One region of the Thauera sinica genome, then DNA from elsewhere that is predicted to be linked to it. Evidence: predicted binding sites of a transcription regulator. Region 1 holds the regulator's gene; each other region holds the start of a gene.

Region 1 (10,399 bases):
CCGCCGGCGCGGCAGGTCCTTGTAGCTGGCGATGATCAGCTCGTTCTTCATCGAGTGTTCCCAGCCCACCAGCTCGGTGACGCTGACCTGGTAGCCGTGCGATTCGAGCTGCACGCAGCGCAGCACGTTGGTGGCGTGGCTGCCGAATTCGCGTGTGTGGATGGGATGGCGCCACAGTTCGGTGAGGCTGTTCCTGAGCGCCTGTGCCTTGTTCTTGCGCAGGACCGCTGCGACTTCGGCCTGGCAGCACGGTACCAGCACGATGAAGCGCGCCTGCTTCTTCAGCGCGAAGCGGATCGCGTCGTCCGTGGCGGTGTCGCACGCATGCAGTGCGGTGACGACGTCGATGCGCTGCGGCAGGCGATCGGAGGTGATGGAATCGGCCACCGTCAGATTCTGGAAGCGCATGCCGCGAAAGCCCAGCTTGTCCGCCAGGCGGCGCGAGCTCATCACCAGTTCGTCGCGCGTCTCGATGCCGTGGATGCAGCCCTGGGGCGCCTGCGACTTGAAGAACAGGTCGTAAAGGATGAAGCCGAGATAGGACTTGCCCGCACCGTGGTCCACGAGCTGAATGTCGGGCCGTTCCGCGAGCGCTTCGGCCAGTAGCGGTTCGATGAAATGGTAGAGGTGATAGACCTGCTTGAGCTTGCGCCGGCTGTCCTGGTTGAGCGTGCCGTCGCGCGTCAGGATGTGGAGCTGCTTGAGCAGTTCGATCGACTGATCCGGGCGGATCTCGGGATGCTGAGCGTTCATCTTCTTTCGATCTGCTGCGTGCCACCGCGGCGGAGCGGTGATCTGCATGTCGACAAAATGTAAAAAACGACCGCAGTGGCCGGCCGTTTCGAATCGGCGGAGAAAAACGGTGCCGTCCTGCGGCCCGTGCCGGCGCTCGATGTCATCGGTTGCGCCCGACGCCCGGGCGGCATTTCCCGGTTCGATCTCCGGAACCGGCATTGAATCGATACGGCCGGCGCGAACGGCGTTCAGCCCGAACGCCGCGTATGGATCATGTAATTGACCGACGTATCGTCGCCCAGGGAATACACCTTGGTCAGCGGGTTGTAGCTCAGGCCGCTCATGCCCTGCATGTCCAGCCCGGCATTGCGGCAATGGCGCGACAGCTCGGACGGTTTCAGGAACTTGGCGTATTCGTGCGTGCCGCGCGGCAGCAGGTTCAGCACGTATTCCGCGCCGATGACCGCGAAGACATAAGCCTTCAGATTGCGGTTGATGGTCGAGAAGAAGACGTGGCCGTCCGGTTTCGCCAGCCTGGCGCAGGCCGCGATCGTACTGGCCGGATCGGGCACGTGTTCGAGCATTTCCATGCAGGTGACGACGTCGAACCGGCCGGGATTCTCGGCCGCGAAGGCTTCCGCACCGGTGTGCCGGTAATCCACCTTGAGCCCGCTCTCGTAGAGATGCAGGCGAGCCACCCCGAGTGCCTTCTCGGAGAGGTCGATGCCGGTGACCGCCGCGCCGCGTGCCGCCATGCTCTCGGACAGGATTCCGCCGCCGCAGCCGACGTCGAGCACCGTCTTTCCCGCGAGCGCCGCCCGGCTGTCGATCCACTCCAGACGCAGCGGATTGATCTCGTGCAGCGGTTTGAACTCGGATTCGGGGTCCCACCAGCGGTGGGCGAGGTCGCTGAACTTCTGGACTTCAGCCGGATCGGAATTGGTCGTGTTCATCGGGATCGGAGCCTTTGGGGAACGGCAGTGTGACCGTCGCGGGCGTATGCGGTTCGGCGGTCGCCTCAAAAACAAAAAGCCCCGCCGAGGCAGGGCTTTCCGTACATCGGGCTGCGGATTACTTGGAGCCGATGACTTCCACTTCCACGCGGCGATCCGGCTGCAGGCACTCGATCAGAGCCTTGCGGTTCTTGATCTTGTCGCACTTGGCACCGGTGACGGGCTGCTTCTCGCCCTTGCCTTCGGTATAGACGCGGTTCGCTTCCACGCCCTTGGAAACCAGGTAGGTCTTCACGGCCGCGGCACGGCGCTCGGACAGCTTCTGGTTGTAGGCGTCGGAACCGAGGCGGTCGGTGTGGCCGACGGCGAGGATCACTTCCAGCTTGACCTGCTTGGACTGGGCGGCCAGATCATCCAGCTTGGCCCTGCCTTCCGGCTTCAGGACGGCCTTGTCGAAGTCGAACAGGGCGTCGGCGGACAGCTTGATCTTGTCGGCGGTGGGCCTCGGCGCAGCGGCAGGGGCGGCCGGCGCGGCAGCAGCCGCGACCGGCGCAACGCACTTGTCCTTCGGAACGATGTCGCCGTCGCATTCGCAACCCGCCGGGAACTGACCAGCCATCGCGGTCGACGCGGCAGCCGGGCTCCAGTAGCCGGTGCGCCAGCACAGGCCGGTACCGCTGCGGGCGACGACGTTGCGGGCATCGATGACGTACGGGATTTCGCCCTTGCTGTCGACCACCACGTCCTTCACCTGCTGAGCGTAGGCGACAGGAGCAGTAAGGCCGATCGAAGCGATGGCGGCCAGCATGAGCATCTGTTTCTTGGTCTGTTTGATCATGGTTTCCTCTTTGAAGGCGAATCGCCGGAGTTGCCACTGCATTGGAGAAGGAAAACAGCAACGAATCGCCGTCTCCACGTCAGGTCGAACTTACTTATCCAGTTCAATTAGCGAGCTTAGTTTGCCACACCGTCGCAATTCGGAGCAATTCTTTGTCGCTTATTTGCAACAGCGCAACGCCTTCAGCCACGCGGATTTCGCCGTCTATCCAGACGTGCGAGACATGCTCCCGGCCCGCGACGTGCACGAGATGGGAAATGGGGTCGAAGCAGGGCCGCATCAGAGCGTCGCCAAGATCCACCGCGCAGAGGTCGGCCCGTTTCCCGGGGACGATGGAGCCGACTTCCGCCCCCAGGCCCAGTGCTTCGGCGCCGGCCAGCGTGGCCATGTGCAGTGCGGCATGGGCCGGCACGGCCGTCGCGTCCTTGCTGCCGACCTTGGCGAGCAGGGCCGCGTGCCGCATCTCCTGGAACAGGTCGAGCCGGTTGTTGCTGGCCGCGCCGTCGGTGCCCAGCCCGACGCGGACGCCCGCGGCGAGCAGCTGGGCGACGGGTGCGATGCCGCTGGCAAGCTTCATGTTCGAGGTCGGGCAGTGGGCGACGCTGGCGCCGTGGCCGGCGAGCAGTTCGATTTCCTGCGCGTCGAGATGCACGGCGTGCACGCCCACCATGTTGTCCGCCACGACGCCGAGCTTCGCCAGCCGGGCCAGCGGGCGCATGCCGTGGGCTGCCAGCGAGTTGCGGATCTCGCCCTCGGATTCGTGGATGTGGATGTGCAGCGGCAGATCGAGTTCATGGGCGAGGGTCTGGGCGCGCCGCAGATTGGCGTCGGAGACGGTGTAGGGCGCATGCGGCGCGACGGTGAAGCCGATCCGCGGGTGGTTCTTCCAGTGGTCGCGGGCGGCGAAGCCCTTGCGCAGGTAGTCGTCCGCATCCGCCGCGTAGGACGTGGGAACGTCGATCAGAACGATGCCGACCCGTGCCCGCATGCCTGCCAGATCGAAGGCTTCCGCAGCCGCGTCGGGATGGAAGTACATGTCGCTGCACGTCGTGATGCCGCCGCGCAGCATCTCGACGGCTGCGAGCAGCGTGCCTTCGCGAACGAAGGAATGGGAAACGTGTTTGTTCTCGGCGGGCCAGATGGCCTCCTGCAGCCAGCGCATCAGCGGCAGATCGTCGGCGATGCCGCGCAGAAGGTTCATCGCGGCGTGCGTGTGGAGGTTGACCAGCCCCGGGATCAGCGCGTGTTCGGGGAGTTCGACGACGCGGGCGGCATCGACCGTGCGGCGGGCCAGGTCGCTCGGCATCACGGCGGCGATGCGGCCGAAGCGGACCGCGACGGCGTGATGGTGGAGCACGGCCCGCGCGGGTTCGACGGGAATGACCCAGCGTGCGTAGATCAGGAGGTCGGCCGGTTCGTTCAAGCGTGGTTCTCCGCGTGGGCGCAATGGCGGGAAGGGTGCGGCGATTTAAGCACGGCGGCGGAAGCGCGAACAACATGGGCGGGGCTGGCGGCACCGCGTTCGCATGGCCGGGCGGGCGGGGTTCGTGACAGAATCGGGGCGTCGACTTTTGATCGCGGGCATTGTCGGTCCGCCGCGTGGATGGCATGAACGGATTGCCGGAGAAAATCGGTCGGTATCGGATCCTGCGCGAAATCGGGCGCGGTGCGACGGCAGTGGTCTATCTGGCCGAAGGCCCGGACGACCCTCGGCCGGTGGCGCTGAAGCACGTCCGCTTCGACGACAAGGTGCGGGACGAGGCGAAGTGGAACCGGCGCCTGATCAAGCTGCTGAAGGCCGAGAAGGCGGTGGCCACGCGCCTGGACCATCCGAACATCATCCGGATCTACGATGCGTCGATCGAACCCGGCCAAGCCTACGTGGTGATGGAGTATTTCCCGGGTGCCTCCCTCGAGCGCCATTGCTCGTTCGAGCATCTGCTGCCCATCCACCGCACGATCGGCATCGTGTTCAAGTGCTGCATGGCCCTGGATCACGCGTATCGCCAGGGGATCGTCCATCGCGACATCAAGCCGGCGAACATCCTCGTCGACGACCAGGACAACGTGAAGATCACGGATTTCGGCCTCGCGCTGAACGTCAGCAAGCGGGTGGAGACGGATTCGACCTTCATCATGGGGGTGGGGTCGCCGGCCTACATGAGCCCCGAGCAGATCAAGGGATATCCCCTCAACCAGAAGACGGATCTCTATTCGCTCGGCGTCGTGCTGTTCCACCTTCTCACCGGCCGGCTGCCTTTTCGCGGCACCAACCCGGCGCAGCTCATCTACAAGATCATCAACGCCGATCCGCCGTCGGTGTCGCAGCTCAATCCGGACGTGCCGGAGCAGATGGATGCGGTGATCCGCCGCGCGCTCGAGAAGGATCTCTATTCGCGCTACAAGAACGGCGCCGAGTTTGCGAAGGACCTGGCGGCCGTGCGCTACAAGATCCTCGACGACAGCTACGTCCCGCCGGACACCCAGCGCTTTAACCAACTGCGCAAGCTGGCGTTCTTTACCGAGTTCGAGGACGTCGAGCTTTGGGAAGTGCTGCGTATCTGCTCGTGGAGGCAGGTGGACAAGAACATCGCCCTGGTTCGCGAGGGCGAGGCCGACCAGCGCTTTGCGATCGTCCTCGATGGCCGCGTGGAGCTTTCCGTCGGCGGGCGCAAGGTGGCCGAACTCGGCCGAGGCGAGGTCTTCGGCGAACAGGCGTGGATCGACAGCATCGAGCATCGGCACATGCTGTCGGTGGTTTCGCTCGAAGCGCTGACCTATCTGGAGATCAATCCGGCCGCGCTGGCGCTTGCCAGCGACGAGGTGGTCGAGCGTTTCCGTACCCAGGTGTCTACGGTCGTCGTGCGCCGGCTTGCAATCATTGCACGCACCCTGTCGCAGCACATGCCCGCCGCGGCAGTGGGTGAATACACGGCGACGGGCAGCCTGGATTTGCGCCTGGTGGACGGCTGAGCCGTTTGGCAGCTCCCGGTGTTCCGGCGTCCCAGGCATCGCATCGCGCGCAATCGGCTGCGGCAGGCTGCCTGAACGCTCCGTGCGTTTATCGCGTGGCGCCCAGCGCGAGTGCCCGCTGCCTGCTTGCCGCGATCTCGCCCGCATCCGCCGCCGGTGCTTCCAGCCAGTTGCCGAGGTTGCGCCGGGCTAGGTCCGCGAGTGCGGAGATCCAGTCGTCGCGTTCGTTCAGGCAGGGGATGTAGTGGAAGGTCTTGCCGCCCCGGGCGAGGAAGGCATCGCGGCATTCCATGGCGATTTCCTCCAGGGTTTCCAGGCAGTCCGACACGAAGCCCGGGCAGATCACGTCCACGCGGCGGGTTCCGCTTTTCGCCAGTGCTTCGAGTGTGGGCTGGGTGTAGGGCTGCAGCCACTCGGCCTTGCCGAAGCGCGACTGGAAGGTCACCGCGGCGCGGTCGGCCGGCAGTTCCAGGGCGTCGAAGACGAGGCGCGCCGTCTTCATGCATTCGCAGTGATAGGGGTCGCCCAGGTCGAGGGTGCGGCGCGGGATGCCGTGGAAGCTCATCACCAGCTTGTCGGGTGTGCCGTGGCGCGCCCAGTGTTCGCGGATGTTCCGCGCGATTGCGGCGATGTACCCCGGATCGTCGTGGAAGCTGCGCACGTAGCGGATCTCGGGCAGGTTGCGCCAGTTGCGCAGGCAGTGCGCCACCTCGTCGATGGCGCTGCCCGTCGTGCTCGACGAGTATTGCGGATAGGCCGGCAGCACCAGGATGCGGGTGCAGCCCCGGGCACGCAGGGCGTTCAGCATGTCGGGAATCGACGGCGCGCCGTAACGCATGGCCCAGGCGACTTCCAGGTCGGGGCGGCGGGTTTCGGCGAGGCGGGCGGCGAGCAGCTTTGCCTGGCGCTCGGTATGCACCTTGAGCGGCGAGCCTTCTTTCGTCCAGATGCTGGCGTATTTTTCCGCCGACTTCGCCGGCCGGAGGTTCAGGATGACGCCGTTCAGGATCGGCCACCAGGCCGCCCGCGGAATTTCCACCACGCGAGGGTCCGACAGGAACTGCTTGAGGTAGGGGCGCAGGGCGCGGGCGGTAGGGGCTTCGGGCGTGCCCAGGTTCACGAGCAGCACGCCGATGCGCGCGCGCGCGTCGTGCTCGTAGGCGGGTTCGCTCCAGTAGCGGGCCATGGGGGTCCTTGGATTCGGTTCTTGCAGCGGAGCGGGCGCCGGCGCGCTCCGGTCAGTGATTGGACGACAGCGCGCTGGACAGCAGCCTGGCGGTGATGTCCACGATGGGGATGACGCGATCGTAGGCCATGCGCGTGGGGCCGATGACGCCGACCGACCCCACCACCCGTCCATCGACTTCGTAGGGCGCGGTGATCACGCTGCATCCATCCAGCGGCGCCAGGCCGGATTCGCCGCCGATGAAGATCTGGACCCCTTCGGCGCGGTTCGACAGGTCCAGCAACTGCATCAGCCCGGTCTTCTGGTCGAAGAGCTTGAAGAGTTCGCGCAGGCGCGACATGTTGGACGACAGGTCCTCGACCTCCAGCAGATTGGTTTCGCCGGAGATCACGTAATTGGTCGCGGTTTCCTCGGCCGCTTCCGAGCCGGCGTCCACCGTTGCCGTCATCAGTTCGGTCATGTCGCTGCGCAGTTGCCGCAGTTCGGCCCGCAGCCGGTGCCTGATCTCATCGAAGGAAAGGCCGACGAAATGTTCGTTCAGGTAGGAAGCGGCGCTGCTGAGTTCGGCAGCGATATAGGCACGACGCGTCAGCAGGATGCGGTTCTGCACGTCGCCCGCGGTGGTGACGATGATCAGCAGGATGCGCGTCTCGGACAGGCTGATGAACTCGAACTGACGGATGCGGACCGCGTCCTTGCGCGGTGCCACCACGACGCCGGCGAACTGCGTGAGGCCGGACAGCACGTGCGAGGCCGAATTCAGCAGCCGTTGAGGCTGGTCGGGCTGCAACTGGCCCTTGAGCTCGCGGACCTGGGCGCTTTCGAGCGGCTGCACGGTGAGCAGCGCATCGACGAAGAATCGGTAGCCGCGTGCCGTGGGCACGCGCCCGGCGGAAGTGTGGGGGCTGGCGATGAAACCGGCTTCCTCCAGATCGCTCATGACGTTGCGCACGGTGGCCGGCGACAGTTCCAGGCCGGAGAAGCGCGACAGCGCACGGGAGCCCACCGGCTGGCCTTCCGCGATGTAGCGTTCGATCAAGGTCTTGAGCAGGATCTGGGAGCGGGTGTCGAGCGTGTTCATGTGGGCGTCGGGGCTGTTGCCGGGATTCTACGAAAGTGTGGCGGCCGTGGTAAGCGGCGGGTAGTGCGGGAGATGACCGTCGGCTTCCGGTTTTGTCGGCTGGATATGGTTTAATCCGCGGCTATGAGCATGCACTTCGACAACATCGCGCTGATCGGCAAATATCAGAGCCCGGACGTCGCCGAGTCCGTGCTCGAGATCGCACGTTTCCTGCGTTCGCGAGGGCGTAACGTATGGATGGAACAGGGTACGGCAAGTTCCATCGGCGGTGCGGGAGACTACCCGATCGCGGCCTACGAGCAGATCGGCGCCGAGGCGGACCTCGCGGTGGTGGTCGGCGGCGACGGCACCATGCTCAACACGGCCCGCCGCCTTGCCGAGCACGCGGTACCGCTGGTGGGGGTCAACCTCGGGCGGTTGGGCTTCCTGACCGACATTTCGCGCTCGAACGCACTGGCGTGTCTTGCCGAGATCATCGAGGGGCGGTTTGGCGAAGAGTCCCGCTTCATGCTCGATGCCGAGGTGCTGCGTGGCGGTGTGCGCGTCTTCTCGACCCGCGCGCTGAACGATGTCGTCGTCAACAAGGGCGACCTCGGCCGCATGATCGAGTTCGACCTTGCGATCGACGGCGAATACGTCTATACGCAGCGCTCCGATGGCATGATCCTGTCCACCCCGACCGGATCGACTGCCTACGCGCTGTCGGCCAACGGTCCGATCCTGCACCCGAGCGTCGGCGGCATCGCGCTCGTGCCGCTCTGTCCGCATGCCCTGACGGCACGTCCCGTCACGTTGCCGGACAGCAGCCGCATCGAGATCTCGCTGCTGCTGCCGCACGATGCACGCGTGCATTTCGACGGCCAGGCCCGCTTCGATCTGCGTGCCGGCGACTGCGTGCGCGTCACCCGCTCGCCGCACGCCTTGCGCCTGCTGCATCCGGTCGGCTACAGCTACTACGCCATGCTGCGCGAAAAGCTGCACTGGAGTGCTGCTCCGCGCCACAACTGAACCCGCCGTCCGCGCCGATGCGGGCGCGGATCCTGCTGCAGTCCTGCCTTCGTTTTCTCACATCATGCTGCGACGACTCACCATACGCGACTTCGTCATCGTCGACCGCCTCGAACTCGATTTCGCCGCAGGATTCGGCGCGTTGACCGGCGAAACCGGCGCTGGCAAATCGATCCTGCTCGATGCGCTCGGGCTCGCTCTCGGGGGGCGCGCGGAGGCCGGGGTCGTGCGCGCCGGGCAGGAGCGCGCCGACATCATCGCCGAGTTCGATCTGCCGCAGCAGGGCGGACTGGCCGCCTGGCTTGCCGATGAGGCGCTGGAGGCCGAGGAGGGGGCGGTGATCCTGCGCCGGGTGGTCGACGCCGGCGGGCGCAGCCGGGCCTGGATCAACGGTACCGCGGTGACGCTCGCGCAACTGCGGGCGGCGGGCGAGTGGCTGGCCGACATCCACGGCCAGCATGCCCACCATGCGCTCCTGCGCGCCGAGGCCCAGCGCGAACTGCTCGATGCCTGTGCCGGTGCGCGCGCGATCGCGACGGAAGTCGCCCGCTGCCATCGCGAATGGCAGGCGCTCGCCAACCTCAGGCGCGAGGCGGAGGCGGACTCGGCAAACTCGGCGCGCGAGCGCGAACTGCTCGCCTGGCAATCGAAGGAGCTGGAGGAACTCGCCTTCGACGGCAGCGAGTGGGACGAACTCAATGCTGAGCACAGCCGTCTCGCCCATGCGGCGGGGCTGATGGAAGGCGCCGACGAAACCCTGGCCGCCCTGGGCGAGGGCGACTACGCGGTCTGCGCGATCCTGCGCCATCTCGATGGCCGCGTCGCCGAACTCGCCGACATCGATCCCGGCCTGGCAGACGTGCGCGAACTGCTGTCGGCCGCCGCGATCCAGGCCGACGAGGCGCTGCATGCGCTGCGGCGCTACCGCGAGCGCCTCGATCTCGATCCGCAGCGGCTGGCCGAGGTGGAACGCCGCATCTCGACGGTGATGGATACTGCGCGCAAGTATCGCGTGGTGCCCGAAGCCCTGCCCGAACTCATGAGCCAGTGGCGCGAACGCCTGGCCACGCTGGAGGCGCGCTCGGACCCGGCCAGACTGGAGCAGGCCGAGGCCGAGGCGTACGGGCGATTCGGGGCCGCGGCGGCAAGCCTGTCCGCCTTGCGCCGGCCCGCGGCCGAGGCGCTGTCGAGGGAGATCACCGAGGCGATGCAGACGCTCGCGATGGCCGGGGGGCGCTTCGATGTGGCGCTCGAACCTTCCCAGCCCTCCGCGCATGGCGCGGAGATCGTGGAATTCCGCGTTGCGGCAAATCCGGGTCAGGCACTGCGCAGCCTGGCCAAGGTCGCCTCCGGCGGGGAGCTGTCGCGGATCGGCCTCGCCATCCAGGTCATGACGAGCCGCGACTCGGCCACGCCGACGCTGATCTTCGACGAGGTGGACGTCGGTATCGGCGGGCGTGTGGCGGAGATCGTCGGCAAGCTGCTCGCCCGTCTCGGACGGGAGCGCCAGGTTCTGTGCGTCACCCACCTGCCGCAGGTCGCTGCGTGTGCCGACTGGCAGTGGCGGATCGCCAAGGTGGAGCGGGGAGGGCAGACGCTCAGCGAGGTGACGCCGCTTTCCAGCG
Region 2 (10,399 bases), 2.3 Mb from region 1:
TGATCGCGACGATCAGCAGCGGATCGATGCCGCGGTGGCGCCCTGCCTCCTCGGCCGCGGCAAGCGCCGGTTCGAGCGTTTCGTCGGACACGCCGTAGCGGTCGGATACCCAGTCGCGGACCCGCACCATCTCGGGCGAAAGGCCGTTGTCATCCTCGACCGCCTGTACGGCTTGCGGGCTCTTGCCGGCCGGGTGTGCCGCCTCGAGAGCCTCCGCCGCGAGACCGGCGTAGAAGGAACCCGGCTGGGTGGACACCGCGGCGCGGGTGTCCGCGTAATTGACGCTGACCGGATCGAGCCGATCGGAGGCGACCGTCGCCATTCCCATCAAGCCGCCAGCCAGCAAGGCACCGTGTGCGAGATTTAAAAGAACGCCGCCCGCCTGACGCGCGAGGCCCTGAGTTCGAGTTGCGTGTTTCATGGTGTCCTCCATGCTGTGGCCAGAGCTCGACGTTCCGCGCGCCCTCGTGGGGCCAACGGTTGCCCAGTGCCGGTGAGGCCCTGAACAAGCGCGAGGGCTGCGGTCAGCAGCCCTCGCGTGTCGAAATACTCGGTCGCCAGTAGGTGTTAAAGCCCGTCGACGCAACCAGACGATGGGCCCCGCGGTGCGTACGTCCATGAAACCGCGCCCTCCCGAGGGACGGCGCCGCACCGTTTTTCAAGGTTCAAGAAAAGGGTTTATTTATGTTGCAGAGCAACATTTCGCCGAAGTGTATTTCCTCCTTCCGGCTTTGTCAAACTTTGACAGCGCATATTAAACAAGCACTTAACGCCTTGCAACAGGAACCGGCAGTTCCAGCCCGGCCCAATCGAAGCAAGGGCCGGGGTCCGTCTTGCGTCCCGGCGCGATGTCGGAGTGGCCGACGACGGCCCCGATCGGATAGTGCGAGCGCAGGATTTCCAGCAATTCCGCCAGCCTGTGGTACTGCGCCGGCTCGAACGGCAGCGTGTCGCAGCCCTCGAGTTCGATGCCGATCGAAAAATCGTTGCAGCGCTCCCTGCCCTCCCAGCACGACACGCCGGCATGCCACGCCCGCTCGTCCGCGGACACGAACTGGACCAGTTCCCCATCGCGCCGGATGAAGAAATGCGCCGACACCCGCAGATGGCAGATGGCCGCGTAGTAGGGATGCTCGCCGGGGTCCAGGGTGTTGGTGAAGAGTTGTTCCACGCCCGGCCCGCCGAACCGGTCGGGCGGCAGGCTGATGGCGTGCACCACGACCAGGCTCGGGCGCTCGCCTTCCGGGCGGACGTCGAAATTCGGGGAAGCAACGCGGCGGGCACCGGCGAGCCAACCGCCGGCGAGCAGATCGGTCTTCATCGATTTCGCCCTCGATACCCGGGCAGGCTGCGCCGCGAACGAAAACCAGTGCGGCCTGCGGCAGAGGTCAGCATGCGCGCAGCATCGCGATCACCGGCGCGGTATCCGGCCGCACGCGGCGCCACAGGTAGAAGGACTCGGCCGCCTGGCCGACGAGCATGCCAAGCCCGTCGGACACCCGCGCCGCGCCCTGCTCGCGGGCCTGCAGCATGAAGGGTGTAGGACGGTCGCCATACACCATGTCGTAGGCCAGCGCACCCGCACCGTAGATGCCGGCCGGCAGCGCAATACCCTCCCCGCCCAGGCTGGCCGAGGTCGCATTGATCACGACGTCGAACCCCTGCCCGCCGAGTTCGTCGAATCGCGCCACGTCCACCTCGCCCCGGCCCGGGCACAGCGCCTTCAACTGCTCGGCCTTCTCCGGCGTGCGGTTGGCGATCACCAAGCCGGCCGGCCCCTCTTCCAGCAGCGGCAGCAGCACGCCGCGCGCCGCGCCGCCGGCCCCCAGCAGCAGGACCCGCCGCCCGGCGATCGGCACGCCCAGGACGTCCCGGATGTCGCGTACCATGCCCACGCCGTCGGTATTGTCGCCGAGGATGCTGCCATCAGCCTCGAATTTCAGCGTATTGACCGCCTGTGCGTGGCGCGCCCGCTCGGTCAGCCGGTCGGCCAGCTCGACGGCCTGGATCTTGAACGGCACCGTCACGTTCATGCCCTTGCCGCCGTCGCGCATGAACTGCCGCACGCACGCCACAAACCCGTCCAGCGGCCCGAGGATGGCCTCATAGGTCAGGTCCTGGCCAGTCTGGCGCGCGAAGGCGGCGTGGATGGCCGGAGACTTCGAATGCGCGATGGGATTGCCGATGACGGCGTAGCGGTCGGTCATGGTATCGATCCGGTGGAGGGCGAATCGGAGGACGAGGGACGAAGTCTGCCCGCGTTCGGCGCCGAAGGAAACCTGCCGCCCGGCGCCGGCACGAGCCGCGCCGGCATAGCCGCGGTAAACGCAGCGACGGGCGCCGCAGCGCCCGTCGTGTCCAGCCTCGCGGTAAACGAGATCAGAAGAAGTGGCGGATGCCCACGTTGAAGCCGCGCTGGTAGCCGCCGCCACCGCTGGTGGCATCGCCGACCGAGCCGATCAGGAACTCGTCGCCAGCATGCTCGGCCGCCTTGTTGTTGTTGATGTCGGCATACGTCGCGTACAGGCCCGTGCGCTTCGACAGCCAGTGCTCGTAGCCGATCGCCCACTGGCTGACCTTGGCGTCTTTGCTGCTGTTCGCGATGTCCGTCTTGCGGTGGGCATACGACGCCAGCACGTTGCCCGAAGCGCTGACCGGCACGGTCACGCCCACCAGCCACTGCTTGGAGTCCTCGCCCTCCTCGAACTGGCCGAAGTCGACGCCGTCGGCCTTGCGGATGCCGTAGATCGCACCCAGCTTCACCACGCCGAAGTTGTACGAACCGCCGAAATCATAAACGCGGACCTTGTCGCCGTCGGCGGCACCGGTGGACTTCATCTTGATCTCGTGGAAGTTCAGGCCCAGGGTCAGCGGGCCATTGACGTACTTCGGCGAGATCGCCCAGGCGCGGACGTCGCCGGCCACGCTTTCGTTGCCGAGGGATTCGTTGCCGTAGGCGCTCAGCGTGTAGCCGGCGCTGAAGGAGAAGCCGCTCCAGGTCGGCGACACGTAGGCCAGCAGGTTGTCGAGACGGACCTCACCGAGGTAGACGTTGTTCGACTGGCCGACGGTACCGGTCGAGAACGGATCGATCGAATCCAGCAGCAGGTAGCCGGGCGCGTACTGGCGGCCCAGCGCCACGGTGCCGAAGTTGCCGCCCAGGGAGACGAAGGACTGGCGGCCGAAAGTCCTGCCGCCCTGCGCCGAGGTACCGGTATCCGCCAGGATGCCCTGCTCCAGCACGAAGCCGGCCTTCAGGCCGTTGCCCAGGTCTTCCGTACCCTTGAAGCCGATGCGGCTGCCGTTGGCGACGCCCGAATCGATGCCGCTGCGGTTCTTGACGCCATCAACGACGTTGTCGCCGCGATAGACGTAGCCCATGTCGACGATACCGTAGATCGTCACGTTGGACTGCGCAAAGGCCGGAACCGAAACCAGGCCAGCGACGGCCAGTGCGATCAGTTTCTTCTGCATGTGTTTCTCCTCAAGTTGAAGTCCAGACTCCGGAAAGAGATAGATTCCTCGGTCCTGCTCACCTCTCTGGCGAGAAGTTGGGCCGATTGTGCTGAGCGGGCAAGGCGCATGGCAAGTGACTCGGCACAAAAACACCACAATCGGACCCTGCCTGTTGCAGACGTGCAACAGACCAGCATCGATATTTCTCCGCCTGGGCGCCATCGGGAAAAGGCCGGGATGTCCCTCCCGGCGGTGCCGCCGCCGAGGAACTCGGCCCCCGGTTAGCACTCTCATGCACCGAGTGCTAAGATTGTGCGAGCAAGGAGGATCAAAGCCCATGACCCACGCCCTGTCGTTCCCGGTTCCGTCGGCTGGCAGCATCGATCAGTACATACAGTCGGTCAATCGCATCCCGCTGCTCACCGAGCAGGAGGAAGTCGCATTGGCAAGAAGGCTGCGCGAGGAAGGCGACGTCGAGGCGGCGCGGCAACTGGTGATGTCGCACCTGCGGCTGGTGGTGGCGATCGCGCGCGGCTATCTGGGCTACGGCCTGCCGCACGCCGACCTGATCCAGGAAGGCAACATCGGCCTGATGAAGGCGGTGAAGCGTTTCGACCCGGCGCGCGGCGTGCGCCTCGTGTCCTTCGCGATGCACTGGATAAAGGCCGAGATCCACGAATACATCGTGAAGAACTGGCGTCTGGTGAAGATCGCCACGACCAAGGCGCAGCGCAAACTGTTCTTCAACCTGCGCGGCATGAAGCAGGACACCGCGACCCTGCAGCCGTCCGAAGTGCGTTCGATCGCCGCCCGCCTCGGCGTCAAGCCCGAGGAAGTGGTGGAGATGGAAACCCGCCTGTCGGGCCGCGACATTCCGCTCGAAGGCAGCAGCGACGACGAAGACGAACGCTTCGCCCCCGTCGCCTACCTGCCCGACCCGCATGCGGAGCCCTCGGAGGTGCTGGAGCAGACCCAACTCGCCCGCCTGCAGGACACCGGCCTGCGCGAGGCGCTTGCCAGCCTGGACGAGCGCAGCCGCCGCATCGTCGAACGCCGCTGGCTCGCCGAAGGCGACGCCGCCACGCTGCATGAGCTTGCCGCCGAATACGGCGTGTCGGCCGAACGCATCCGCCAGATCGAGGCGAAGGCGATGCAGAAGATGCGAGGGGTGCTGGCGGCGATGGTGTGAGCGGCAAGTCGCCGCTCATCCCGCTTGATTCCATTGCCTTGCCCCGACCGGCCGTCGCCCGGGCCGGCGGGCCGACACCCACGCATCGCCCGCCCGGGCGATACGCTCACTTCCCCGCCAGCAGCGCCTCGATGTCGCCGGCGATGAGCGCCGGGTCTTCGGCGTGCTTCACGTACAGCCGCAGTTTTCCGCTCGGATCGAAGACGTAGGTGCCGGCCGTGTGGTCGACAGTGTAGTGGCCGTTCAGGTCGCCGCTCTTGCGGTAGAAGACGCGGAAATCCTTCGCCACTTCGGAGATCTTGTCCGGCGTGCCGTAGAGGCCAAGGAAGCGCTTGTCGAACACCGGCACGTATTCCGACAGCAGGGCCTGCGTGTCGCGCTCCGGGTCCACCGTGACGAACAGCACCTGGACGCGGTCGGCATCGGTGCCGAGCCGGCGCATGACCTCGCCCATGCCCGACAGCGCGGTCGGGCACACGTCCGGGCACTGGGTGTAGCCGAAGAAGATCGTCACCACCTTGCCGCGGAAATCGGCCAGCGTGCGGGGCTGGCCGTTGTGGTCGGTGAGCGCGAGCGACTTGCCGTAATCGGCGCCGGTGATGTCGGTCGAGCGGAAGGCCGGTTCGGACGGCGCGCAGCCGGCCAGCAGCGCCGCACCGAACGCAAGCGCGGCGAAAGTACGACTCCACGCGAAAAGACTCCTGGGACGCAAACGCATGTTCCGGCTCCGGCCATGTTCATCAGCAGGGGCTGATGATAGTCGGCGCCCGGGGTGGGGGCTAATGCGCTGCGTCAATTCGCCGCGGCCGCCGGACCATCCGGCCCGCCTTCAGTACGGCAGGTAGTGATCGGCCAGCAGCGCGGCGAAGAGGCCGAACAGGTAGGCGATCGAGAAGCGGAAGGTGCGCCGCGCCAGCGCGTCGCTGTAGTCGCGGTAGAGGCGCCAGGCGTAGTGGATGAAGCGCGCGCCGAGCACGACCGCGGCGGCGAGATAGACCATCCCCGACATCCGCGTGGCGTAGGGCAGCAGGGTCACGCCGAAGAGGATAAGGGTATAGAGCAGCACGCTCAGCCGGGTGAACTCGGACCCGTGGGTGACCGGCAGCATGGGCAGGCCGGCGCGCGCGTAGTCGTCGGTGCGGTAGAGGGCCAGCGCCCAGAAGTGCGGCGGCGTCCACGCGAAGATGATCAGGAACAGCAGCAGCGCATCGGCCGACACCTCGCCGGTGATCGCCGCCCAGCCGAGCACCGGAGGCATCGCGCCGGAGGCTCCGCCGATGACGATGTTCTGCGGCGTGCGCGGCTTGAGGAAGATCGTATAGACGACGGCATAGCCGACGAAGGTGGCCAGCGTCAGCCACATCGTCAGCGGATTGACGGCGCGGTGCAGGATGGTGAGGCCGAAGCCGCCCAGCATGCCGGCGAAGGCGAGCACCTCGCCCGCGGCCAGTTCGCCGCGCGGCAGCGGGCGGCCGCGGGTGCGGGCCATGCGCGCATCGATGTGCTGCTCGACCAGGCAGTTCATGGCCGCGGCGGCGCCGGCGACGCAGGCGATGCCGAGCGTGGCGCAGAACACGGCGAACGGCTCAGGCAGGCCGTCGGGCACGGCGAGGAACATGCCGATCACGGCGCAGAACACGATCAGCGTGTTCACGCGCGGCTTGGTCAGCACGTAGAACGCGCGCGCGCGGCGCGCAAATCCGTCGTGTGCGGGGGCAAGGGTTCTCATCGCTCGTGCTCCTTCAGCCGACCAGTGCCACGAACCGCTGGCGCATGCGCGCCGGCATCGCGGCCAGCCGGTAGTTGATCGACACCATGAGGACCAGCAGCAGCGCGGCGCCGGCGTTGTGCGCGGCCGCCAGTCCCAGCGGCAGGGACAGCCTGACGTTGGCGATCCCCAGCGTTACCTGCAGCAGCAGCGCGCCCGTCAGCGCAAGGCCGAGCCGCTCGGTGCCCTGGCGCTTCGCCAGCGTCGCCCCCAGCACCAGCAGCACCACGCCGACCAGCAATGCGCCCACGCGGTGCGACCAGTGGATGGCAGTGAGCGCCGCGTTCGACAGCAGTTCGCCGTCGGCGGTCATGCCCAGCTCGCGCACCACGTGGAAGGCATTCGCATAGTCGGCCTGCGGCCAGAGGCTGCCGTGGCAAGTGGGGAAATCGGTGCAGGCGAGCGCGGCGTAGTTGGTGCTCGTCCAGCCGCCCAGGGCGATCTGCGCGATCAGCAGCACCAGGCCGAGGCGCGCCGCGAGGCACAGCCGCGGGGCGACCCCGCCGGTGCCGCCCGCCTGCAGCCGTTCCACGCCGAGTGCGCGCAACGCGAGCCATGCCAGCAGCGCAAGCGTGGTCAGCCCGCCGATCAGGTGGGCGGTCACGATGGCGGGCTTGAGCAGCAGCGTCACGGTCCATTTGCCCAGCATGCCCTGCAGCGCGACCACCCCGACCAGCAGCCAGGCCACGCGGCGCGACACCTTCGCATGGCCTCCCAGCCGGGATGCGAGGACGGCGATCGCGATGATCAGCAGGCCGAGGCCGGCGGCCGCATAGCGGTGGATCATCTCCTTCCACGCCTTGGGCATGCTGACCGGCCCGTGCGGATTCGCCTCGTGCGCATCGAGGATCTGCCCGGCGGCGTGCGCCGGGCTCAGCTTGCCGTAGCAGCCGGGCCAGTCGGGGCAGCCCAGGCCGGCATCAGACAGCCGCACGTAGGCGCCGAACACGACGACGAAGGCCGTCAGGCCGAACGCCAGCAGCACCAGGCGGCGATAGAGCGTCAGCGCGGGCGGCATGTCCGGCTCACTCCCGGCCGCCGCGGCCGAGCGCGGAATACTTCAGCAGGCGCTGCAGGTCCTTGGTGAGGCCGCGCGCCGTGCGGGTGGTATCGGTGTCGTCGTCGAAGCGCATCATCACGTTGCCGAGCGGATCGGCCAGGAACACCTGCCCCGCCGCCGCGCCGCCGAGCGCGGCCAGCCAGGCGGCATCGGCGCGCACGAGGCGCAGGCCGTCATGGCCGGAGAGGGCATGGGCGCCGGGCTCTCCACCGTCGGTGATGAGCCACACGCGGCCGACGCGCTCCATGTCCTGGGCCTGGGCCAGCCGCGCCTGCCGCGACACGTACAGCGCCCGGCCGCATGCCGCGTCGCAGGCGGCGGGCGCGGCGACGAGCAGCGTCCATTGGCGTTCCAGGTCGCTGCGTGCCAGCGCGGCCTGGCCGCCCGCGCCGTCGAGCACGGTCGCCGGCAGCGCGGCGGGCGGCAGCAGCGTGCCGTGATTGACCCGGCCCTGCGGCTGCCAGACGTAGAAGGCGAGGTAGGAGGCGGCCACCGGCAGCACGCAGACGAAGGCAAGCAACATCAGCGTGCGGCGCGCGCGGCGCCGTGCGGCGCGCGCCCCCGGCGGCGGCGGGGCGACGGAGGCGCGGGGCAGGATCAGGCTATCGCTCATCGGAGGGTTTCCGGGTGAAGAGGCGCCCGGCATGCCAGGCGGTCAGCGCAGCGGCGAGGCCGGCGAGCGCATACCACTGCAGCGCGTAGGCACGGTGGCGGTCGGCGCTCATGGCCGGCTGCGGCCAGTCGCGCGACAGGCCGTCGCCGGCGGATGCGGAGGTCTGCTGCACCGTCCAGCCGGCGAGCCGCGGCCCCGCCGCATCGAGGACGGCGCGGTAGCGGTCGAGATCGAGATGCTGCCAGCGACGGCCTTCCGCCACCTCGCCGCCGAGGAAGAAGGGCTTTGCCTCGACCGGCTGCATACGCCCTTCCACGCGCTGCAGCCCGGCCGGGGACGGCACGTCGGGCAGGCGGCTGCGGTCGGCATCCGCGGCCAGCCAGCCGCGATTGACGAGCACCGCGCCGGAACCGTCGGTCAGTTGCAGCGGAGTCAGCACGTGGTAGCCGGCGCGCCCGCCCTGCGTCCGGTTGTCGAGAAGAATGGTGTATTGCGCCAGCCAGCGGCCTTCGAGGCGCAGCGGCTGCCCGTCGACGGGCCGGTCGGTCGCACGCACCGCAACCGGCCCGCCGCGCGCGGACAGATCGAAACGCTGCTGCAGTTCCGCCTTCTCCTGCGCCCGGCGCATCTGCCAGTTGCCGAGCGACACCATCGAGGCGACCAGCAGCAGGCCGGCGGCGAGGGGCGCCCATGCATGCAGCGCGCGGCGCATCGGAGTGCGCGCCTGCCGATGCGCCGCACGGCCGGCATGCGGGGACACAGCCGCCCCGCCGCCCTGCGGCCCCGCTGCGGAACGGCCGGCGGCCTGCAGATTCATTGGCCCGCTCCCGCACGCGCATTACACTGCCGTGACACATCCTGCCGCGACACCGACCGGAGCCCGGCCATGCGCATCGTCGTCATCCTGTTCCTCGTCATGATCGTCGCCAGCCTGGGGTCGGCGCTGCTGTTCCTGCTGCGCGACCGCGGCGGCGGCACCCGGATGGCGCGCGCGCTGGCGATCCGCGTCGGCCTGTCGCTGGCGCTGTTCGCGACGCTGATGGCGGGGTTCGCAACCGGGCTCATCGACGGCAGGCTCTGACGGCCTTCACAGCCAATACACGACGACGAACAGCATCAGCCACACCACGTCGACGAAGTGCCAGTACCACGCGGCGGCCTCGAAGCCGAAGTGGTGATCCGGCCGGAAATGGCCAGCGAAGGCGCGGAACAGCATCACCGTGAGCATGATGGTCCCCACCGTGACGTGCATGCCGTGAAAGCCGGTGAGCAGGTAGAAGGTGGAACCGTAGATGCCGCTGTCCAGCCGCAGATTGAGTTCCGCATACGCATGGGCGTATTCGTACGCCTGCAGCGAGAGAAAGATGATGCCGAGCAGGATGGTGACCGCCAGACCGAGCTTGAGCCGGCCGCGCCTGCCGTTGAGCAGTCCGTAGTGCGCCCAGGTGAGGGTGACGCCCGAGGTGAGCAGGATCAGCGTGTTGATCGCCGGGATGCCCCATGCCTCCATCGGCGTGAACGGGTCGGACGCGTAGGGGCCGGCGGTCGGCCACGCGCCCGCGTACCCCTGCCAGAGCATGGACGCGTTGTCGCCCGACGACAGCCATGGCACGGACAGCACCCGCGCGTAGAACAGCGCGCCGAAGAAGGCGGCGAAGAACATCACTTCGGAGAAGATGAACCAGCCCATGGACCAGCGGAAGGACTTGTCCACCCGCCGGCCGTACTTGCCGCCCTCGGATTCGCGCACGACCTGGCCGAACCAGCCGAACATCATGAAGACGAGGATGGCGATGCCGAGGAAGAACACCCAGCGTCCGGCCGGCATGCCGTTCAGCCACAGCGCGGCCCCGCTGCCGAACAGCAGCAGGGCGACGGCGCCGATGATCGGATACTTCGATGGTTCGGGGACGAAGTAGTGGTCCGCCGCCTGCATGCCTGACGCCTGGTTCATGACTTTGCCTCCCGCTCGGGCCCTGTGCCCGCTATGCGCTCGCGCGCCCTACGATCCAATGCACGATCAACACCAGTACGATGACGAAGATCGCCCCCGCCAGCACGCCGGCCACGACGACGGCGAGCGGATTGAGCGAGCCGGCGTCGTCGATGTAGCTCTGGCGCTTGCGCACGCCGAAGAAGGACCACAGCACGGCACGCATCGTGGCCAGGAAGCCGGCGCGCCTGGGGGCGCCGGTCACGATGCATCCCCTGCGGCGTTCGCCATCGCGTTGCGCCCTTTCAGTTCGAAGAAGGTGTAGGAAAGCGTGATCGTGTTGACGTCGTCGGGGAGCCCCGGATCGACGACGAAGACGA
Region 3 (10,399 bases), 2.1 Mb from region 1:
GAACATGAGCGCCATGCCGAAGGAGATCGCGGAGATCGGGTCCTTGATGAAGGAGCCCGGACCCATGATCGCCTGACCGATGATGCCGGCCTCTTCCGGCGCCTTGCCGGCCGCGGTGGCCACGCCGACCTTGACGCGGACGGCGTCGGCAAACAGCGCCTCGGGCGAGAAGCCGTAGTTCAGCAGCACCATGAAGGCCATGAAGGACGCGCCGCCGAGCAGCAGGCAAGCCTTGATGATCTGCACCCAGGTGGTCGCCGTCATGCCGCCGAACAGCACGTAGACCATCATCAGCGCACCGACGATGACGACCGCCATCCAGTACTCGAGGCCGAACAGCAGCTTGATGAGCTGGCCGGCACCGACCATCTGCGCGATCAGGTAGAACGCCACCACGACCAGCGTGCCCGATGCCGCGAAGGCACGGATCGGCGTCTGCTGGAAGCGGTAGGCCGCCACGTCGGCAAAGGTGAACTTGCCGAGGTTGCGCAGCTTCTCGGCCATCAGGAAGGTGATCACCGGCCAGCCCACGAGGAAGCCGATCGAGTAGATCAGGCCGTCGTAGCCGCTGGTCATCACCGCCGCGGAGATACCGAGGAAGGAAGCCGCCGACATGTAGTCGCCGGCGATCGCGAGGCCGTTCTGGAAGCCGGTGATGCCGCCGCCGGCAGTGTAGAAGTCCGCCGCGGACTTGGTCTTGGCCGCCGCCCACTTGGTGATGAACAGGGTGCCGACGACAAACACCGCGAACATGGTGATCGCCGTCCAGTTGGTGGCCTGCTTCTCCACCTGGCCGAGGTCGCCACCCGCCGCCAGCGCCGCCGCCGACAGGGCGGCCAGCATCAGGCCCGCCGAAAAACGCACGAAACGCCCGCTCATTTGCCGCTCTCCTTGACGATGTCGTGGGTCAGCGCATCGAACTCGGAGTTCGCGCGGCGAACGTAGATGCCGGTGATGATGATGGTGAACAGGATGACGCCGAGGCCGACGGGAATGCCGACGGTCATCACGCCCTCGCCCAGACGCTTGCCCAGGAACTCCTTGTCGAAGGCGATCAGGGCGATGTAGCCGTAATAGACGATCAGCATGATGGCGGTCAGCACCCAGCCATAGGACGTACGGGTACTGACCAACTGCTGGTATTTCGGATTGTTGGTGATTTTCTTCACCAGATCTTCTTCCATATCTCCCTCCACTCGCAATTGGACGAACCGGGCTCTCGCCCGGACGACGACAAGTTAGCCCCGGAGACTTACGATCGGCTTACGAAATGCAACATTCGTTTATCAAGGAAGAAATTCCCTGAATGCCGCTCTTCGGCGCGCGGCAGACCTGCCGGCCTGGAAGGCTCACCCCAGCGGATAGAAGTCGCCGTGCACCGGCGGGGGAACCTGGCGCTGGCTGCGCGGAAAGACGACCTGAGCGAGCGTCCCCTTCCCTGCCGGATTGGGGCTCAGCGAAACGGTGGCGCGGTGCAGCTCGGCAATTTCGCGCACGATGGGCAGGCCCAGGCCCGAACCATCGACACCGCTGCCGAGCACGCGGTAGAAGCGTTCGAAGACCCGCTCGCGGTCGGCCTCCGGGATGCCGACGCCCGTATCCTCGATCTCGAAGATCGGTGCGCCGGCGTGCCGCGTGCGCGCGGTCACGCTGCCGCCGCGCGGGGTGTACTTGATGGCGTTGTCCATCAGGTTCTTGATCATCTCGCGCAGCAGCACCGGGTTGCCTTCGATCTGCAGGCGCTGCCCGGCATCTTCCACGCCGAGGTCGATCCCCTTGGCGAGCGCGCGCGGAAAGAGATCCTGCGCCACCTCGCGCACCACCGCCCCGAGATCGAGCGGCTCGACGGCGTAGAGCTTCTCGAAGCTGGCCTCGGCGCGGGCCAGCGACAGCAACTGGTTGATGAGGTGCGCCGCGCGGTCGGTGCTTTCGGCGATGTGCGCCAGCGAGCGACGCAGTTGCTCGGGGTCGGTCTCCTGCAGCGCGAGATCGGTCTGCATCTTGAGACCGGTCAGCGGCGTGCGCATCTGGTGCGCGGCATCGGCAATGAAGCGCTGCTGCGCCTGGAGGTTTTCCTCCAGGCGCACCATCATGCCGTTGTAGGCGACGATCAGCGGGCGCACCTCTTCGGGCACGCTTGCCGGCTCCACCGGCGACAGGTCGGTGGGGCGCCGCACGCGGATCAGGCTCTGCAGCCGGTTCAACGGCGCGATGCCGCGCGACAGGCCGACCCACACCAGCACCACCGCGAGCGGGATGATGGCGAACTGCGGCAGCAGCACGCCGGTGACCACGCGCGAGGCGAGGTCGGTGCGCTTGTTGCGCGTCTCGGCCAGTTGCACGATCACCATCGGCAAGCCGTTGCCGCCCGGCGGGCGCAGGAACTGGTAGGCGACGCGTACCTCCTCGCCCTGTATCACTTCGTCGCGGAACAGCACTTCGTCGATGATGGGCGTCGGCGGCCGCGGCGCAGGCGGGATGTCGGCGTCGCCGCTCAGCATCTCGCCGTATTCGTTCGTGACCTGGTAGTACAGCACGTCGTCCTGGTCGGCACGGAACAGCGCCCGCGGCGGCGCCGGGAAGCTCATCGTCAGTTGCCCGTTCTCGACGGCAACGAAGCGCGCCAGCGTGCGCGTCGCGTCGGCCAGCGCGCGATCGTAGGGCTGGCCGGCGATGTTGTCCGCCACGTTGTGCGTGACGATGATGGAGATCGGCCACAGGAACAGCAGCGGCGCGAGCATCCAGTCGAGAATCTCGCCGAACAGCGAGTTCGGCTGGGCCGACGCCCGCCCGCGTACGGAAGTCCTGTCAGATTTTCGCCGCCGGGGTCGCATCCGGGTTTTCCAGGCAGTAGCCGAGGCCGCGCACCGTCACGATGCGTACGCCGCTGTCTTCGAGCTTCTTGCGCAGGCGATGCACGTAGACCTCGATGGCATTGCTGGAGACCTCTTCGCCCCAGCCGCACAGGTGGTCGACCAGTTGGTCCTTGCTCACCAGCCTGCCCACCCGCAGCAGGAAGACCTCGAGCAGGCCGATCTCGCGCGCAGAGAAATCCACCACCTGGCCGGCGATCTTCACCACCCGGTCGGCCTGGTCGTAGCTGAGCCGCCCGACCTCGATGCAGCGCGCCTGCCCGGTGCCGCGCCGCGTCAGCGCACGCGCGCGCGCCTCGAGTTCGGGCAGGGCGAACGGCTTGGTGAGGTAGTCGTCGGCACCGGCGTCGAGCCCGCGCACACGGTCATCCACGCCGTCCTGGGCGGTGAGGATCAGGACCGGTACCGCGGACTTGCGCGCGCGCAGGCGCTTGAGCACCTCGATACCCGGCAGGCGCGGCAGTCCGAGGTCGAGGATCAGCAGATCGTAGGGTTGCGAAGCCAGGGCGGTATCCGCCTCCGCCCCGTCCGCCACATGGTCGACCGCATAGCCACCGCGTCGCAGCGCCCGCCCGATGCCGTCCGCAATGACCGGATCGTCTTCCGCCAGCAGAATGCGCATGAGATTCCGGATGTAAGTTGAATGTAAGCGGGTATCCGTAAAGTCGCCCCCGCTGTTCTCCTTTTGCTCGGTCTTCGGGAACGGGCGCCGCACGCGGCCCGTTCCGGGGAGCGGCCCGCAGCCGCTCCCCGCCGACTTTTCCCCGCAAGACGTTTGAATTATCACACGCCTCGCACCGGCAGGTGCGCGGCGATGCGCCGTTCGCAGGCGTGAACGGACGACGGCCCCGCACATGGCGGGGCCGTCGTCACATGGCTGCAGGACTGCAGCCCCGATGCACCGGGGCTGCGGGCGCGGCAATTACATGCCCATGCCCATGTCGCCCATGCCACCCATGCCGCCCATCGGGGGCAGGGCGGGCTTCTCTTCGGCCAGTTCGCCGACCATGCAGTCGGTGGTGAGCATCAGGCCGGCGACGGAAGCGGCGTTCTGCAGCGCGGTGCGGGTGACCTTGGTCGGGTCCAGCACGCCCATCTCGACCATGTCGCCGTACTCGCCGGAGGCGGCGTTGAAGCCGTAGTTGCCGGAACCCTCGACGACCTTGTTCACCACCACCGAGGCTTCGTCACCGGCGTTGGCGACGATCTCGCGCAGCGGCTGCTCCATCGCGCGCAGCACGATCTTGATGCCGGCGTCCTGGTCGTGGTTGTCGCCCTTCAGGCCGGCCAGGTTGGCGCGGGCACGCAGCAGCGCGACGCCGCCGCCCGGGACGATGCCCTCTTCCACCGCGGCGCGAGTGGCATGCAGCGCGTCTTCCACGCGGGCCTTCTTCTCCTTCATCTCGACTTCGGTCGCGGCGCCGACCTTGATCACGGCAACGCCGCCGGCGAGCTTGGCCACACGCTCCTGCAGCTTCTCGCGGTCGTAGTCGGACGTGGCTTCCTCGATCTGCACGCGGATCTGCTTGACGCGCGCCTCGATGCGCTCGGCTTCGCCGGCGCCGTCGATGATGATCGTGTTTTCCTTGCCCACTTCAATGCGCTTGGCCTGGCCGAGATCGTTCAGCGTGGCCTTTTCCAGCGTCAGGCCGACTTCTTCGGCGATGACCTGGCCGCCGGTCAGGATGGCGATGTCTTCCAGCATGGCCTTGCGGCGATCGCCGAAGCCCGGGGCCTTGACGGCGCAGGTCTTGAGGATGCCGCGGATGTTGTTCACCACCAGGGTGGCGAGCGCTTCGCCTTCGACGTCTTCGGCGATGATCAGCAGCGGACGGCCGGCCTTGGCGACTTGTTCCAGCACCGGCAGCAGGTCGCGGATGTTGGAGATCTTTTTGTCGAACAGCAGGACGAACGGGTTCTCCAGGATGGCGACCTGCTTGTCCGGGTTGTTGATGAAGTACGGCGACAGGTAGCCGCGGTCGAACTGCATGCCCTCGACGACGTCGAGTTCGTTCTGCAGCGACTTGCCGTCTTCGACGGTGATCACGCCTTCCTTGCCGACCTTGTCCATGGCGCGGGCGATGATGTCGCCGATGTCGCTGTCGGAGTTGGCCGAGATCGCGCCGACCTGGGCGATTTCCTTGTTGGTCGAGCAGGGCTTCGACAGCTTCTTCAGCTCTTCGACGGTGGCCACGACGGCCTTGTCGATGCCGCGCTTGAGGTCCATCGGGTTCATGCCGGCGGCGACGAACTTCATGCCTTCGCGCACGATCGACTGGGCCAGCACGGTCGCGGTGGTGGTGCCGTCACCGGCGATGTCCGAAGTCTTGGAAGCGACTTCCTTGACCATCTGCGCGCCCATGTTCTCGAACTTGTCCTTCAGTTCGATCTCCTTGGCGACGGAAACGCCGTCCTTGGTCACGGTCGGGGCGCCGAACGAGCGCTCGAGCACCACGTTGCGACCCTTCGGGCCCAGGGTCACCTTGACGGCGTTGGCGAGGATGTTGACGCCGGCGACCATGCGCTCGCGGGCGGAATCACCAAACTTGACTTCTTTAGCTGCCATTTATTCAGAACTCCGGAATTGTTTCGGTTAGCTGTCCAGGGCGTGCGGGAGGCTTCAAGCCTCGACCACACCCATGATGTCTTCCTCGCGCATGACGAGGAGTTCTTCGCCTTCGACCTTCACGGCCTGGCCGGCATACTTGCCGAACAGCACCTTGTCGCCCACCTTGACGGCCATCGGACGCACCTTGCCGTCGTCCAGGATCTTGCCGTTGCCGACGGCCAGCACTTCGCCCTGGTCGGGCTTCTCGCCAGCGCTGTCGGGGATCACGATGCCGCTGGCGGTCTTGCGTTCTGCCTCAAGGCGCTTGACGATCACGCGATCATGCAAGGGACGAATCTTCATCAGGTTCTCTCCTACCAGGTTTCGACTGTTGCGGGACGAGCCCGCCGGGGAATTCGCTTTTACCGTGCGGACATCGCACGGGGCTGTTAGCACTCACTGCCAACGAGTGCTAATAATAGGGACGAGGTAGCGCGATTTCAAGTCCTGCTCAATCCTGCGGGGCGGATCCGCCAGCGTCGGGGCCGGATGCATCGCGGGAGCGGTCATGCGCCTGGGCGCGCATCTGCGCGACGCGGCGCATGAAGGTGGCAGCCGGTCTGGCGCCCGCGGCGGCGGCCAGGGCGTGCAGTTCCTCCGGCATCAGCCGCAGCATTGCCGCCGGAATCGGCGCGACGCTGCGAAAACCGCGGCCCGCAGCATCGACGAGCCGGCCGGGAATGCCGCCGGCGATCGACAGGTCGCCGAACATCGCGAACTGTTCGAGGAAATCCTCGCCATCGGCCACCCGGAACACGCTGGCCCGCGCCAGCCGCGTCGGCTCACCGTCGTCGGCGCTCAGCAAGGCCCAGCCCCTGGGCAGCAGTGCGCACACCCCGGGCCCGCCGCGCGCAAGGAGACGGTCGATCAGCAGGGCGGGCGTCCAGTTCCGGCCTGTCTGCGCCGACAGCCACTGCGCCCCCGCACCGAGCGAAATCAGATCGGTCTCTTGCATGTTCCAGGCACCGCCCTTCTGCGCCCATAAGAAAGTCTTTTTGCACCGCAACAGCGCATCGGAATCAGTTTGCTACAATTCGATTCCCGCGTGTTTCCCCGGTGCCTCATGGCCACAGAAATCGAACGCAAGTTCCTCGTCTGCGAGACCCGTTTCCTCGACGGCCGCAAGGGCGAACGCATCGTGCAGGGCTATGTGGCAAAGGAACCCGGCGCCATGTCTACACGGGTACGCGTGCGCGCCGACCGCGCATTCCTGACCCTGAAGGGTCCGCGCGAGGGCCTGTCGCGCGACGAATTCGAATACCCCATCCCGGTCGCGGACGCGCAGCACATGCTGGCGCTCTACTGCGGCAACCGCGTCATCCAGAAGACCCGCTACGTCGTCGACTTCGCCAGTCAAGCCTTCGAGGTCGACGTGTTCGAAGGCCGGCATGCGGGCCTCGTCATCGCCGAGATCGAACTGCAGGACGAGCGGACGCCGCTCGTCCTGCCGCCCTGGATCGGGCAGGAAGTCACGCACGATCGCCGCTACGGCAATTACGTCCTGGCCCAGTTCGAAGGGCCGGTCCGGCCGCTCGAACCGGCCGACTTCGCCGCGCCCCCGGGCTTTTCCGCCGGGGTTTCAGGGATTATCGCCGCGCATTGAGCGAACGGCTCGGGGCGCGGCGGTCGCGCGCTTCCGGGTTCCTGCTTCCACCGGCCTGGCGCAGAGCAGCTCACTCTCGTCCTCCAGCCGCTTGACCACCATCACGCCGGCATCGGCCAGGTTTTCGGTGGCGCTTTCGGCAGCATCCAGCGCCAGGTCGAGTGCACTGACGGTCGTTTCGAGTTCACGCGGCGCCCATTTGTGCAACTCGCGTACGGCCGCGTGCGCACAGCGGTGCGATATGCCCCACTGCGCCTCGGCGACCTTTACCAGGTCGATCAGCCAGCCCGACGTCAGGTGCAGGGATTCGTGGAACAGGCCGCGCAACTCCTCGGCCATGCTGTGATCGCCGGCGCTCCCGGCCGGCGCCATGGCCCGCCGCAGCGACGTGTCCGCGCTCGCCTGCAGCGCATGCAGGGACAGGCCGCCGAGCCGGTGCAGCGTGTCGAAGGTGAGCATCGCCGCATCCCTGGCGTTGGCCAGCGACTGCGTCTGGTAGTTGGAGATGGTGGTTGGTGACAGCATTTTTTTCTCCCGCTTCATGTCGCGCACGGAACCTCCCGCTGCGCTGCGGCACGTGCGCCGCTCCGGCCCGCCGGTCCGACATCCGTTCCGGCACCGCCGCGGCGATCCTCCGCTTATCGACGTTGATTGTGCGACTGCAGCCGGCAAAGTCTCGCGCACTTGCTCACGAATCGTGTGAAGCCGTGCCGGGGCGACCCCGCCTGGCCGGGTCTCGCGCCAGGCAAACCCGCCGCGCCCGTCGCCGCCGGAATCCTGCACCTTGCGGCTTTGCCGCAACAAGGGGGCACGGTTATGCTTGGCACAAAAACCACACAAGGTGCGTCCGATGTCCTCGTCCACCTCGCTCCCGCCGCAGGCTCTCTACACCGCGTGCGATCCGGCGTCGCTGCAGTTCCGGGACACCGACGAGCTTCCGGAACTCGACGCCGCGCTGATCCACGCACGCGCCGTCGAAGCGCTGCGGCTCGGCCTCGACATCCGGCACACCGGTTACAACCTGTTCGTGCTCGGCGAGACGGGTAGCGGCCGCCACGCGATCGTCGACCAGTTGCTCGAGGACGAGCGGCGCAACGGGGATCGCCCGGCGGACTGGTGCCACGTCTACAACTTCGCCGACGCCGCCCGGCCCGACCTGCTGCGGCTGCCCTGCGGCCGCGGCGCCCGCCTGCGCGACGACATGCAGCACTTCGTCGAGGAACTGGCGCCGGCCATCACCGCGGTATTCCAAAGCGACGAATACCGCGGCCGCATCGAGGCGATGCAGGAGGAACAGAAACAGCGCGAGGAGGCTGCGCTGCATGCGCTCGGCCGCGAGTCCGCCGAACTCGGCGTGGCGCTGCTGCGCACGCCGCACGGATTCGCCTTCGTGCCGATGAAGGGTGAGGGAACCACGCTGTCGCAGGAGGAATTCGAACGGCTTCCCGAGGAACGGCAGCGGGAACTCGCGGCGCACATCAAGACGATGCACGAGCGCATGCACAAGCTGACGAACGAGTTCCCGCGCTGGCGCCGCGAATTGCAGAACCGCATCAAGCAGGCCGGCAGCGAAGCGCTGCGCATCACCGTGACCCACCTGATCGACGACCTCAAGCCGGCCTATGCCGACCTGCCCGAAGTCGTCGCCTATCTCGACGCGGTACTGCAGGACATCGTCGAGACCGGCGAATCGCTGCGCGAATCCTCGCAGAGCGAGGGCGACACCGAGACCACCACCTACTCCGGCAGCCTCTCGGTGCAGCGCTACCTGGTGAACCTGCTGGTCGAGAACCCGGCCGACGGCACCCGCCCTGTCGTGTCCGAAGACCATCCCACGCTGCAGAACCTCGTCGGCCGCATCGAGCACGTGGTGCACATGGGTACGCTGATGAGCAACTTCACGCTGATCCGCGCCGGTGCGCTGCAGCGGGCCAACGGCGGCTTCCTGGTGCTCGACGCGGTCAAGGTGCTGTCGCAGCCGTACGCCTGGGAAGGGCTCAAGCGCTGCCTGAAGGCCGGCCGCATCCGCATCGAGTCGCTGTCCGACATCATCGGCCTCACCAGCACGGTGCAGCTCGAACCCGAGCCGATGCCGCTGGACCTCAAGGTGGTGCTGGTCGGCGAGCGCCTGATCTACTACCTGCTGTGCCAGTACGACACCGAGTTCCCGCTGCTGTTCAAGATCAACGCCGACATGGAAAGCGAGATCGAGCGCAGCCCGGACAACACCGCCGCCTACGCCCGTCTGGTCGCCACGCTGGCGCGCCGCGACGGCCTGCGGCCGCTGTCGGCCGCCGCGGTGGGGCGCACCATCGAACATGCGGCCCGCCTCGCGAGCGATGCCCAGCGTCTGACCACCCAGACCCTGCCGCTGAGCGACCTGATGCGCGAGGCCGACCACTTCGCCGCCAAGGCCGAGGCCACACGCATCGAAGAGCGGCACGTCGAGGCCGCGCTCGACGCCCGCCGCCGGCGCAACGACCGCATCCGGGAGCGCTACGTCGACAGCATCCTGCGCGGCCAGTTGCTGGTCGCCACCGACGGCGGGCACGTGGGCCAGATCAACGGCCTGGCCGTCGTGCTGCTGGGCGAGAGCACCTTCGCCCATCCGGTGCGCATCACCGCCACGGTGCGCGTCGGCGAAGGCGAAGTCGTCGACATCGAGCGCGAAGTCAAGCTGGGCGGCCCCATCCATTCCAAGGGCGTGCTGATCCTGTCGTCCTTCGTCGCGTCGCGTTTCGGCCTGACGCTGCCGCTGTCGCTGAAGGCCAGCCTGGTATTCGAGCAGTCCTACGGCGGCGTCGAGGGCGACAGCGCCTCGCTGGCCGAGCTTGCCGCCCTGCTGTCGGCCCTGTCGGGCGTACCGCTGAAGCAGTCGCTGGCCGTCACCGGCTCGGTGAACCAGTTCGGCGTGGTGCAGCCGGTGGGCGGCATCAACGAGAAGATCGAAGGCTTCTTCGACATCTGCGCCGCCCGCGGCCTGACCGGAGAACAGGGCGTGCTGATCCCGCGCGCCAACGCCTGCCACCTGATGCTGCGCCCCGAGGTGGTGGCCGCGGTACGCGAGGGGCGCTTTCGCGTGTGGGCGGTGCAGGACGTCGACGAGGCGCTCGAACTGCTCACCGGCCTGCCCGCCGGCAAACCGGACGAAAAGGGCGAAATGGCCGAAGGCTCGATGAACGCCCGCATCGCGGAGGGGCTCCGCAAGCTCGCCGCAATGCACAGGAAGTTCTCGCGGCAACCGGAAGACGAAGAGAAGAAGGCCGCGTCCGCCACGGAAGGCCCGGGAAGCGCCGGCTCCTGATGCAACCGGGC

Evidence for each region. The regulator HrcA, encoded in region 1, represses chaperone genes, less so after heat shock. The targets are predictions, from matches to a motif close to TNTTAGCACTCNNNGNCNNNGAGTGCTAANA.
Region 2: a site for HrcA is predicted at 3,736-3,766, ahead of rpoH (RNA polymerase sigma factor RpoH). Genes of this name have one in related genera too.
Region 3: a site for HrcA is predicted at 5,869-5,899, ahead of groES (co-chaperone GroES). Genes of this name have one in related genera too.

The regions. Positions count from the first base shown of each region.
Region 1 is NZ_CP023439.1:2,580,047-2,590,445, reverse strand. Features, by position in the region: gene CCZ27_RS11290 (class I SAM-dependent methyltransferase) at 1-753, opposite strand, end outside; gene ubiG (bifunctional 2-polyprenyl-6-hydroxyphenol methylase/3-demethylubiquinol 3-O-methyltransferase UbiG) at 984-1,688, opposite strand; gene CCZ27_RS11280 (OmpA family protein) at 1,807-2,526, opposite strand; gene CCZ27_RS11275 (TRZ/ATZ family hydrolase) at 2,630-3,949, opposite strand; gene CCZ27_RS11270 (serine/threonine-protein kinase) at 4,135-5,499, shown strand; gene hemH (ferrochelatase) at 5,588-6,685, opposite strand; gene hrcA (heat-inducible transcriptional repressor HrcA) at 6,738-7,766, opposite strand; gene CCZ27_RS11255 (NAD kinase) at 7,890-8,774, shown strand; gene recN (DNA repair protein RecN) at 8,839-10,399, shown strand, end outside.
Region 2 is NZ_CP023439.1:312,151-322,549, reverse strand. Features, by position in the region: gene CCZ27_RS01545 (lytic transglycosylase domain-containing protein) at 1-433, opposite strand, end outside; gene ampD (1,6-anhydro-N-acetylmuramyl-L-alanine amidase AmpD) at 767-1,321, opposite strand; gene aroE (shikimate dehydrogenase) at 1,389-2,207, opposite strand; gene CCZ27_RS01530 (porin) at 2,380-3,474, opposite strand; gene rpoH (RNA polymerase sigma factor RpoH) at 3,794-4,645, shown strand; gene CCZ27_RS01520 (SCO family protein) at 4,752-5,363, opposite strand; gene cyoE (heme o synthase) at 5,475-6,374, opposite strand; gene CCZ27_RS01510 (COX15/CtaA family protein) at 6,388-7,431, opposite strand; gene CCZ27_RS01505 (redox-active disulfide-containing membrane protein) at 7,439-8,086, opposite strand; gene CCZ27_RS01500 (SURF1 family protein) at 8,076-8,903, opposite strand; gene CCZ27_RS01495 (twin transmembrane helix small protein) at 8,973-9,167, shown strand; gene CCZ27_RS01490 (cytochrome c oxidase subunit 3) at 9,174-10,040, opposite strand; gene CCZ27_RS01485 (DUF2970 domain-containing protein) at 10,072-10,284, opposite strand; gene CCZ27_RS01480 (cytochrome c oxidase assembly protein) at 10,281-10,399, opposite strand, start outside.
Region 3 is NZ_CP023439.1:521,456-531,854, reverse strand. Features, by position in the region: gene CCZ27_RS02495 (cation acetate symporter) at 1-879, opposite strand, end outside; gene CCZ27_RS02490 (DUF485 domain-containing protein) at 876-1,184, opposite strand; gene CCZ27_RS02485 (sensor histidine kinase) at 1,350-2,834, opposite strand; gene CCZ27_RS02480 (response regulator transcription factor) at 2,809-3,495, opposite strand; gene groL (chaperonin GroEL) at 3,796-5,439, opposite strand; gene groES (co-chaperone GroES) at 5,494-5,784, opposite strand; gene CCZ27_RS02465 (hypothetical protein) at 5,933-6,436, opposite strand; gene CCZ27_RS02460 (CYTH domain-containing protein) at 6,545-7,084, shown strand; gene CCZ27_RS02455 (hypothetical protein) at 7,061-7,636, opposite strand; gene CCZ27_RS02450 (Lon protease family protein) at 7,935-10,388, shown strand.